3 linked regions of the Oleomonas cavernae genome follow. The protein of the gene in region 1 interacts with the protein of each later gene in a pairwise test. Links are inferred from orthologs where the notes say so. Each region holds a gene or a part of one and is shown on either strand. Other genes may lie near its edges. The genes, in order: rlmB, tsaE and D3874_RS10960.

Region 1 (3,136 bases):
CCCGGCAGGGATTGAACCCGCGACCTTCGGTTTACAAAACCGCTGCTCTACCGCTGAGCTACAAGGGCACGGCCCCTACATAATGGCAGGCCGCACGGAACGGAAGGGCAAAGCGCGAGCGCTGTTCAGCTCAAATAGCTGACGCCGGTGAGCTTTTCCGACAGGGCCCACAGGCCGGCGCCGGTCTTCTCGCTCTGGGCTTTTTTCAGCGCCACCGCGGGGGCCGGGGCGCCGCCCCACATCTCGAAGGGGCCGTCGGGGCCCCAGTAGCTGCCGCCGGCGATGCCGGGCGTCATGGCGGCGTGCAGGGTCGGGATCGCGCCCTTGGCCGACGACTGGGCGAGCAGGGCGCCGCTGAGGGACATGACGGCCTTGGCGATCGCGGATTTCTCCATGATCGGGCCGGCGGTCAGCAGGTTGGTCGCGGCAAAGCCCGGGTGGGCGGCGGTGCTGATGGTCTTCGACCCCGACGCGGCGAGGCGTCGGTGCAGTTCGAGGGCGAACACCAGATTGGCCAGCTTGGCCTGGCCGTAGGCGTCCCACTTGCTATAGGGCCGGCGTTCCCAGTTGAGGTCGTCGAGGTCGATGCGGCCGCGGCGGTGGGCCAGGCTGGCCACCGTCACGATGCGGCTGCCGCCGGTCTTCTGGACCAGGGGGAGCAACCGGCCGGTCAGGGCGAAATGGCCCAGGTGGTTGGTGCCGACCTGCATTTCGAAGCCGTCCTTGGTGCGGCGCAGGGGCAGGGCCATGACGCCCGCATTGTTGATCAAGAGGTCCAGGCGCTCGAGCCGGCCCATGACCTGGCCGGCGAAGCCGGCGACGGAGGCGAGATCGGCCAGGTCCAGGGCCATGAACTCCACCCGCGCCGCCGGGTGGCGGCCGCGGATCCGGGCGATCGCGGCCTCGGTCTTGGCCTGGTCGCGGCAGGCGAGGATCACCTGGGCGCCCCGCTGGGCGAGGCCCAGGGCGGTTTCCAGTCCCAGCCCGCTGTTGGCACCGGTGACGACGGCCACGCGGCCGGTTTGATCCGGCACGCTGTCGATGCTCCACTGCGCCATGATTTCCCCCGCAACCCCTGTACGGCCGGCGCTCGTTGAAGCGTCGCCAGCTCGCCTATTTCAGCGCCCGCGCACCAGTTCGTACAGCGCAACAGCCGCCGCATTCGAGACATTCAGCGATTCGATGCCGCCGCCGATCGGCAGCTTGGCGATCGCATCGCAGCGCTCCTTGGTCAGGCGGCGCAGGCCCACCCCCTCGGCCCCCAGGACCAGGGCGACCGAGCCCGTGGTATCGGTATCGGCCAGGGTCTGCGCCGTGTCGGCATCCAGCGCCACGCGCCAGTAGCCGAGTTCGCCCAGCTCGTCCAGGGCGCGGGCCAGGTTGACCACCCGGACCAGGGGAATGACGTCCAGGGCGCCCGAGGCGGCCTTGGCCATCACCGCGGTGGCGCCGGGGGCATGGCGGTCGGTGACGACCACCGCCTTGGCCCCGAAAGCCGCGGCCGAGCGCATGATGGCGCCAACATTGTGGGGATCGGTCACCTGATCCAGCACGACCACGATGGCGCGTTCGTCGATGTCGCGGGCGCAGGCCTCGTCCAGGGCCAGTTCCTCGAGCGGCTCGATCTTCAGGGCGACGCCCTGGTGCACCGAGGCGGGTGGCAGGACCCGCTCGATCATCTCGCGCGAGACCGATTCGTATTCCAGGCCGCGGGCGGCCAGGGCACGGGTCAACCGCGGGCCCAGGGCATCGGCATCCTGGGCGGTGATCATCAGGCGCAGGCAGCGTCTGTCGGGGTTTTCCAGCGCCGCCAGGACCGGATGGTGGCCATAGAGCCACAGGCCCGATTCGCGCGGGGCAGGGCGCGGTCGCGTGCCCGGGCCCTGGGGCGCGGCATTGACGGAAGCCGTCTTGACCGGCGCCGGCTTGGCGCCGGCTAGCGTCCGGGGGCCTGCCGGCTTGGCGCCGGTCAGGGGCCTGGTCGCCGCCGGCTTGGCGCCGGCCGGGGCCTGGGGCGTCGCCGGCTTGCCGCCGCGGCGCTGCTTGTTGCCGTCCGGGGGCGGCGGCGGTTTGCCGCCGCGGCCGCCGTGTTTGCGTCTGTCCATGCCGTGTCTTATAGTCCGGCTCTCCTGGTCGGCGCAATCAGCGGGCGACGCTGTCTTTCTGTTGTTCATATCCCAGGCCGTGCGGAGGTTTTCCGGCACCGTGGTTTCCCGATTGACACGGCAACGCAAATGACCATAGTGCGGCGCTCTGGCGGGCAGGTCTTCCTGTGCGTCACACCCTGAGTGGAGGGGTGGCCGAGCGGTCAATGGCAGCAGACTGTAAATCTGCCGACGAATGTCTACGTTGGTTCGAATCCAACCCCCTCCACCACACGGGCCTTCGGGCCAGCGGGCGGGTGGGCGGCGAGCCTGAGGCCCGGCGGGCCAGGGCATACCGGGGACGACGGCGGATGGGTTGGAACTGTAAGCCTGGTGCGCGGGTGTAGCTCAATGGTAGAGCCCCAGCCTTCCAAGCTGGTTGTGTGGGTTCGATTCCCATCACCCGCTCCAAGCTCCCGGCCGGGAACGGCAACGGGTCGGCCGGAAACGGCGGGGCGGTGTGGTGAATAAAGTTTCCCGGGTTGCGGCGCGGTGCCGTAGCCCTTCTTCACAAGTCGATGGTTTAGACGGACTGCGGAAATGGCCAAGGAAAGTTTCAAGCGGACGAAGCCGCACTGCAACATCGGGACGATCGGACACGTCGACCATGGCAAGACGTCGCTGACGGCGGCGATCACCAAGGTCCTGGCGGAGTCTGGTGGTGCGACGTTCACGGCGTATGACCAGATCGACAAGGCGCCGGAAGAGCGGGCTCGTGGCATCACGATCTCGACGGCGCACGTCGAGTACGAGACCAAGAACCGGCACTATGCCCACGTCGACTGCCCCGGCCACGCCGACTATGTGAAGAACATGATCACGGGCGCGGCGCAGATGGACGGCGCGATCCTGGTGGTGTCGGCGGCCGACGGCCCAATGCCGCAGACGCGCGAGCACATCCTGCTGGCGCGCCAGGTCGGCGTGCCCTCGCTGGTGGTGTTCCTGAACAAGTGCGACATGGTCGACGATCCGGAACTGCTGGAACTGGTCGA
Region 2 (3,141 bases), on another replicon or contig:
GACGGTGATCGCGCTCATGACCCGGACCTCGCCGCGGCAAACCAGGGGAACAACAGGCGTTGCAGCTGGCGCAGGCCCAGGTCCATGCAGAAGGCGAGCAGGGTGATCCAGGCGACATAGGGCAGGATCACGTCCATCGCCAGGTAGCGGCGCACCAGGAAGATGCGGTAGCCCAGGCCCGATTCCGACGCGATGGCTTCGGCCGCGATCAGGAACAGCCAGGCCGGGCCGAGCGACAGGCGCAGGCTGTCGATCAGGCGCGGCAGGATCTGGGGCAGCACCACCCGCTGGATGATGGCGAAGGTGGATGCCCCCAGGGTCTGCGCCTTGATCAGTTGCTGGCGCGGCAATTCCTCGGTGCGCAATGCCAGGTCGCGGATGATCACCGGCGCCAGGCCGATGACGATCAGGGTGATCTTCGAGACCTCGCCCAGGCCCAGCACGATGAACAGGATGGGCAGGATGGCCAGCGGCGGCACCATCGAGACCACCGCGACGAAGGAAGCGAACAGCGCCCGCACGTGGGGCAGCAGGCCGATGGCGATGCCGGCGCTGAGGCTGATCAGGGTCGAGACCAGGATCGCCGCACCCAGGCGCAACAGGCTCGCCCCGGTATCGAGCCACAGCAGCACGTCGCCCGTGCGCTGGTCTTCCTCGAAGGCCATGCGCGAGATCGCATCGCCGAAGGACGACAGGCTGGGCAGGAGCTTGTCGTTGGGATTCTCGCTCAGGCGGATCTCGGACCCGATGAGGTAGAGAATGGCCACCACCACGAAGGGCAGGGCGGCCAGCAGGGCGCGGTTCCCTGAGCTTGGCTGTCGATTGATCGCACGCATGGAACCAACCCCTTGTCGCTCGCCCAAGCCACCATCGGCCGGACCGGTTTAAGGAATTGGCGAGACCCTAGTGACGCCAATTCCTGGTCACCGAGGCCTCCCGGGCTTTTATCCCGCCGTGCATCCCCCCCGGATGTCTCCCGGCGGGACGGCAGCTCTCGGACCAGACACCGGGCAATCACCCGGCCGGAACCCTAGCCACCAAACTCTGTCCCTAAATCAGCAAGAGCCATGCCAAGAGTCAAGGCCAGGGATTTCCTTGTGCTATGCAACATAAACGGGCGCGGTGGCTGAAAATTTCGTCATCCGCCGCGGGCAATTGCCTCGTTTTTAGGCGCGTACATCAAGCGAGCATGCATGCCCCTCTCCGCCGCTTGCGGGGGAGAGGGAGGGGCCCGACGCGAAGCGGCGGGAGGGTGAGGTGGTTGCCGGGCCAAGCGCGCCCCGCGCCGCCGACCCACCTCACCCAGCCCCCTCCCCCCTGAAGGGCGGAGAGGGCTACCGTGTTGCAGGGGCCCCAGGCCTTGGGCTAAATGGCGCATGCCCTCGCCGGTACCGGATTCGGACCCTTTTCGCGTGACCATCGCCCTGCCCGACCTCGATCGGACCCTGCGGCTTGCCGCCCGCCTGGCGCCCCTAGGCCGGGCCGGCGATTGCGTCGCCCTGTGGGGCGACCTGGGCGCCGGCAAGACCGAATTCGCCCGGGGCTGGCTGCGCGCGGCCGGGGTGACCGAAGAGGTACCCAGCCCGACCTTCGCCCTGGTCCAGCCCTATGAGACGGCGCTTGGGCCGATCAGCCATTTCGACCTCTACCGCCTGGAAGGCCCCGGCGATGTCGACGAGGTCGGCTTCGAGGCGGCGCTGGACGAGGGGCTGGTGCTGGTCGAATGGCCGGACCGGCTGGGCCATCGCCTGCCGGCCGAGCGTCTCGACATCGAACTCACCCTTGATCCGGCCGGGGGGCGCCAGGCGGTGCTGACCGGCCATGGCGGCTGGGCCGCCCGTCTTGCCACGGTTGCCCCATGACCCTGCCGCTCCATCCAAACCGCCCCGCCGAGATCGAAGATTTCCTGGCCCGTACCGGCTGGGGCGATGCCCGGCGTTCGCTGCTGGCGGGCGATGCCTCGTTCCGCCGCTATGACCGGGTGGTGAAGCCCGACGGGCGCCGCGCCGTCCTGATGGACGCACCGCCACCGATGGAAAACGTCCGGCCCTTCATCGGCATGGACCGTTACCTGTGCCGCCTGGGCCTGTCGGCGCCCACCCTGCTGGCCGCGGATACGGATCTGGGCTTCCTGCTGCTGGAAGACCTGGGCGACGACAGTTTCACCAGCCTGTTGCGCGACGGCACGGCCGATCCCGTCCCGCTCTACGAGACGGCGATCGACGTGCTGGTCGACCTGCGCGGCGCGCCCGCCCCGGCAGCACCCGCTTCGTCGACGGCAGCAGCCACGTCGTGAAACCCTACGGCGCCGCCCTGTTCGCCTTCGGCCCGTCGGTCCTGATGGACTGGCACGTGCCGGCCCTGCGGCTGGGGCTGGAGCCCGAGGCCAAAGAGGCCTTCAGCGCCATCTGGGCCGACCTGTGGCGCCGCCTGCCGCGCGAACGCGAAACCGTCATGTTGCGCGACTATCATGCCGACAATCTGTTGTGGTTGCCGGAACGCAAGGGTGCGGCGCGGGTGGGTTTGCTCGATTTCCAGGACGCGACCTTGGGCCGCCCGCCTATGACCTCGTTTCCCTGATCGAAGATGCCAGGCGCGATGTCGATCCCGCCTTCGGCGCCGACCTCAAGGCCCGCTATGCCGCCGGCGCCGCCAGGCGCGACCCGCGGTTCGACCTCGCCGCCTTCGAAGCCGCCTATGCCATCCTGGGCGCCCAGCGCAACAGCCGCATCGCCGGCGTCTTCGTGCGCCTGTGGAAACGCGACGGCAAGCCGCGCTATCTCGATTACCTGCCGCGGGTCTGGCGCCACCTGGAACGCGACCTGCGCCATCCCCTGCTGGGCAATCTGCGCGCCTGGTACGATCATTACCTGCCCGGCGAGGATCTGCGCGCCGGCATCCGGAAATTCGCGGCATGAGCCCCCCCAACACCGACAAACCGATCGATACCGCCATGGTGCTGGCCGCCGGCCTGGGCAAGCGCATGCGCCCGCTGACCGACCGGGTGCCCAAGCCCCTGGTCGAGGTCGCCGGCTACAGCCTGCTGGACCGCCTGCTCGACCGGCTGGACGAGGCCGGGATCACCCGCGCGGTGGTCAACGTCCATCACCTGGCCGACCAGATCGAGGCCCGGCTGGAAAA
Region 3 (3,139 bases), 1.1 Mb from region 1 along the record:
GATCGCGGCTTCCTTCGCGACCTTGACTTCCTTCACCTCGACGTCGAACACGGCGTCCTTGCCGGCCAGTTCCTTGGCGCCGTAGTCGGCGGGGAAGGTCACGTTCACGGTCACCGCGTCGCCGGCCTTGGCGCCGAGGAGCTGGTCCTCGAAGCCGGGGATGAAGCGGCCCGAGCCGATTTCCAGCGGCACGGCCTCGGCGCTGCCGCCTTCGAACACTTCACCGTCGACCCGGCCGACGAAATTGATGGTGAGCGAGTCGCCCGTCTCGGCGACCTTGCCCTCGACGACCTCGAAATCCTTCCGCTGGTCGGCGAAACCCTTGAGCATGGTCTCGACTTCCTGGTCATCCACCGGGGCGACCAGCTTCTCCAGCGTCACGTCCTTGATGTCGGCAGGCTCGAAATCCGGCAGCACTTCCAGCGCCAGCTTGTATTCGAGGTCTTCGCCCTTGCCGGCCTTGGTCACTTCGACCTTGGGCTCGACCGCGGGGCGCAGGTTCTTTTCGGTCAGGGTCGACTGGATCGAGTCGTTGACCTTCTGCTGCAGCACCTCGCCGAAGACGGCGTCGCCATGGGTCTTGGAGACCAGGCTGAGGGGCACCTTGCCGGGGCGGAAGCCGGGCATGCGGATCTTGGTGGACAGGTCCTTGAGGCGGTTCTGCACTTCGGCGTCGATGTCGGCCGCGCCGATGCTGATCAGAAATTCGCGCTTCAGGCCGTCAACGGCGGTCTCGGTAACGTTCATCGCTCTTTCTTCCGGGATCTATCTGGTGCGGGCGGAGGGACTTGAACCCCCACGACTTGCGTCACCAGAACCTAAATCTGGCGTGTCTACCAATTCCACCACGCCCGCAGCGGTAACCATCGCACCCGCAATGGCTGGCGCGACCTATGGTGGATGCGGGATTTAGCCCGCCGACCCCCTGCCCCGCAAGTGCTTTTCCGCGGTTTGGAGCGCCAAGGGCAATCGCTCGACCAAATCTTCGGCGATCAGCCCCCGCCCGAAGCCTTCCGCCGCCGCGCCGTGGAGCCAGGCACCGGCGCAGGCCGCCTCGAAAGCCGGCATGCCCTGGGCCAGCAGCCCGCCGATCGCCCCGGCCAGGACATCGCCCGAGCCGGCCGTGGCCAGGGTGGGCGGCGCATTGGTGTTGATCGCGACCCGGCCGTCGGGTGCGGCGATGCAGCTATCCGCTCCTTTCAGCAGAACCACGGCGCCGCTGGCCGCCGCCGCCGCCCGGGCCCGCTCGGCGCGCGAACCGCCCAGCAGGCCGGGAAACACCCGGGCAAACTCGCCGTCATGCGGGGTGAGGACCAGCGTCCCCCTGCGGGCGGCCCACAGGCGGTCGGCCTGGCCGGCGGCCATGGTCAGGGCGTCGGCGTCCAGGACGACCGCAGCCCCCGATTCCAGGGCCGCCTTGCTGGCATCGAAAAGGCCGGGGTGCAGGCCGGCGCCGGGCCCGAGCACTACCGCATTCCGCCGCTTGTCGGCCAGCAGGGCGGCGAATTCCGCCGGGCCCTCGGCCGCCTCGACCATCACCGCCGTCTGGTGGCCGGCGATAACCCGGGCCGCTTCCGCGCCGGCCACCGTGGTCACCAGCCCGCTGCCGACCCGCAGCGCCGCCCGCGCCGCCAGGCGGGCGGCGCCGGTGTTCAGCGGCCCGCCGGCGAGCACCAGGGTATGGCCACGCTGATATTTATGGCCGTCCGCGCGCAAGGTCGGAAAGGCACCGGCCCACAGGCCCAAGCCATTCTCGAACTGCTGCGGGCCGATCGTGTCGAGCACCGCCCGGTCGATGCCGATCTGGGCGACCAGCACCTCGCCGCAATGGGCGCGGCCTGGAAACAACAGGTGGCCGGGCTTCTTGCGGAAGAAGGTCACCGTCAGGTCGGCCTCGAAGGCGGCCCCCAGGACGGCGCCGGTATCGCCGGCGATGCCGCTGGGCAGGTCGATCGCCACCACCCGGCGTTCCGCGCCGCAGGCCGCAATCACCGCCGCCACCGGGCCATCGACCGGCCGGGCCAGCCCCGCCCCGAAGAGCGCATCGACCACCAGGGCGCGCCCGTCGAGCATCGATGGTGCCAGCGCCGCGACCGGCCCCGTCCATTGCGCCGCCATCGCCGCCGCGTCGCCCGTCAGCGCCTCCCGCGGGACCAGGCTGGCGACCGTCACATCCCAGCCGGCCTGGGCCAGGCGCCGCGCCACCACCCAACCGTCGCCGCCGTTGTTCCCGGGCCGCACAGGACCACCGTCGGCCGCGGCGACCCGTGGGTCAGGATCGCCTCGGTCACCGCGAAGCCGGCATTCTCCATCAAGACCATGCCGGGAATGCCGCCCTCGATCGTCAGCCGGTCGGCCTGCGCCATTTGCGCGACCGTCAGCAGGTCGAGCGGCAGGGCAGGCCTCATCCGATCAGGCTTTCGCGCTGGGCACCCAGCTCGACCAGGCGGATCTCCCCCGCATCGAGGACGAAGCGGTTGATCGAGCAATGGTCGGGAATCGCCGGCATGATCCGGTCGTCGCCGATGGCGTGGCCGATCACCGCGTTGATCACCACGAAATGGCTGACGATCACGGTCGGCCGGCGCAGGTCCCGCAGAAGATCGAGAATCCCCGCGCGCCAATCGGCCAGGTTGGCCGGCTGCGCCGACCATTTGCCTGCCAGCACGCCCCGCAGCCACGCCCCACGTTCCTTGAGGTCCAGCCCGTCCGACGGCAGCTCGGCGACGCGCGGCTCGACCAGGGCCGGCAAACCCCAGCGCGCCTCGACCGCCGCCGCGGTCTCGCGCGCCCGGCGCAGCGGGCTGGTCACCAGGGCCCGGCCGTCGACCGCGCCCAGGGCTTGCGCCATGGCCTGGGCCTGGGCGACGCCCGCGGCACTCAGGGCCGGATCGCGATCGACATCCCAGCCGGCATTCTGCTCGCCGTGCCGGATCAGGACGAAGGGAACCATACTCATCACAACCCCTCAGAAGATGTTGAGCCGGCGCAGGCCCAGGAAGGCGACCAGGCCCACGACGCCCATGCCCAGCATGGTCCACCAGAAGGCATGGACATCTTCGAGCCCCGGGAGGCCGGCGACATTCATCCCGAAGACACCGGTGACCAGGGTCATCGGCAGGAACACCGCGGTGAGCAC

The links.
Region 2: the proteins of rlmB (region 1) and tsaE interact in binary tests that used the Escherichia coli proteins (3 or more experiments, as listed by UniProt). The link is inferred for Oleomonas cavernae from one-to-one orthologs.
Region 3: the proteins of rlmB (region 1) and D3874_RS10960 interact in binary tests that used the Escherichia coli proteins (3 or more experiments, as listed by UniProt). The link is inferred for Oleomonas cavernae from one-to-one orthologs.

Annotation. Positions count from the first base shown.
Region 1 is NZ_QYUK01000011.1:2,639,014-2,642,149, reverse strand. What follows is about bases 113-3,098. They hold rlmB (23S rRNA (guanosine(2251)-2'-O)-methyltransferase RlmB), read right to left. Parts: upstream 2,106-3,098; coding sequence 1,119-2,105; downstream 113-1,118. Other genes in these bases: tuf (elongation factor Tu), read left to right, coding at 2,685-3,098; D3874_RS16490 (oxidoreductase), read right to left, coding at 126-1,058. Also shown: more of tuf, read left to right, coding at 3,099-3,136. UniProt on the Escherichia coli protein: Specifically methylates the ribose of guanosine 2251 in 23S rRNA.
Region 2 is NZ_QYUK01000016.1:264,786-267,926, forward strand. Bases 147-3,137 are described here. They hold tsaE (tRNA (adenosine(37)-N6)-threonylcarbamoyltransferase complex ATPase subunit type 1 TsaE), read left to right. Parts: upstream 147-1,412; coding sequence 1,413-1,862; downstream 1,863-3,137. Other genes in these bases: D3874_RS26505 (ABC transporter permease), read right to left, coding at 147-836; D3874_RS31400 (phosphotransferase), read left to right, coding at 1,859-2,296; D3874_RS31405 (phosphotransferase), read left to right, coding at 2,293-2,580; D3874_RS30930 (hypothetical protein), read left to right, coding at 2,487-2,918; D3874_RS26525 (nucleotidyltransferase family protein), read left to right, coding at 2,915-3,137. In the rest of the region: D3874_RS26500 (ABC transporter ATP-binding protein), read right to left, coding at 1-18; more of D3874_RS26505, read right to left, coding at 15-146; more of D3874_RS26525, read left to right, coding at 3,138-3,141. UniProt on the Escherichia coli protein: Required for the formation of a threonylcarbamoyl group on adenosine at position 37 (t(6)A37) in tRNAs that read codons beginning with adenine.
Region 3 is NZ_QYUK01000011.1:1,513,754-1,516,892, forward strand. The notes cover bases 60-3,048. They hold D3874_RS10960 (NAD(P)H-hydrate dehydratase), read right to left. Parts: upstream 2,209-3,048; coding sequence 910-2,208; downstream 60-909. Other genes in these bases: tig (trigger factor), read right to left, coding at 60-747; D3874_RS31565 (hypothetical protein), read right to left, coding at 2,169-2,408; D3874_RS10965 (histidine phosphatase family protein), read right to left, coding at 2,405-2,959; D3874_RS10970 (CorA family divalent cation transporter), read right to left, coding at 2,969-3,048. In the rest of the region: more of tig, read right to left, coding at 1-59; more of D3874_RS10970, read right to left, coding at 3,049-3,139. UniProt on the Escherichia coli protein: Bifunctional enzyme that catalyzes the epimerization of the S- and R-forms of NAD(P)HX and the dehydration of the S-form of NAD(P)HX at the expense of ADP, which is converted to AMP.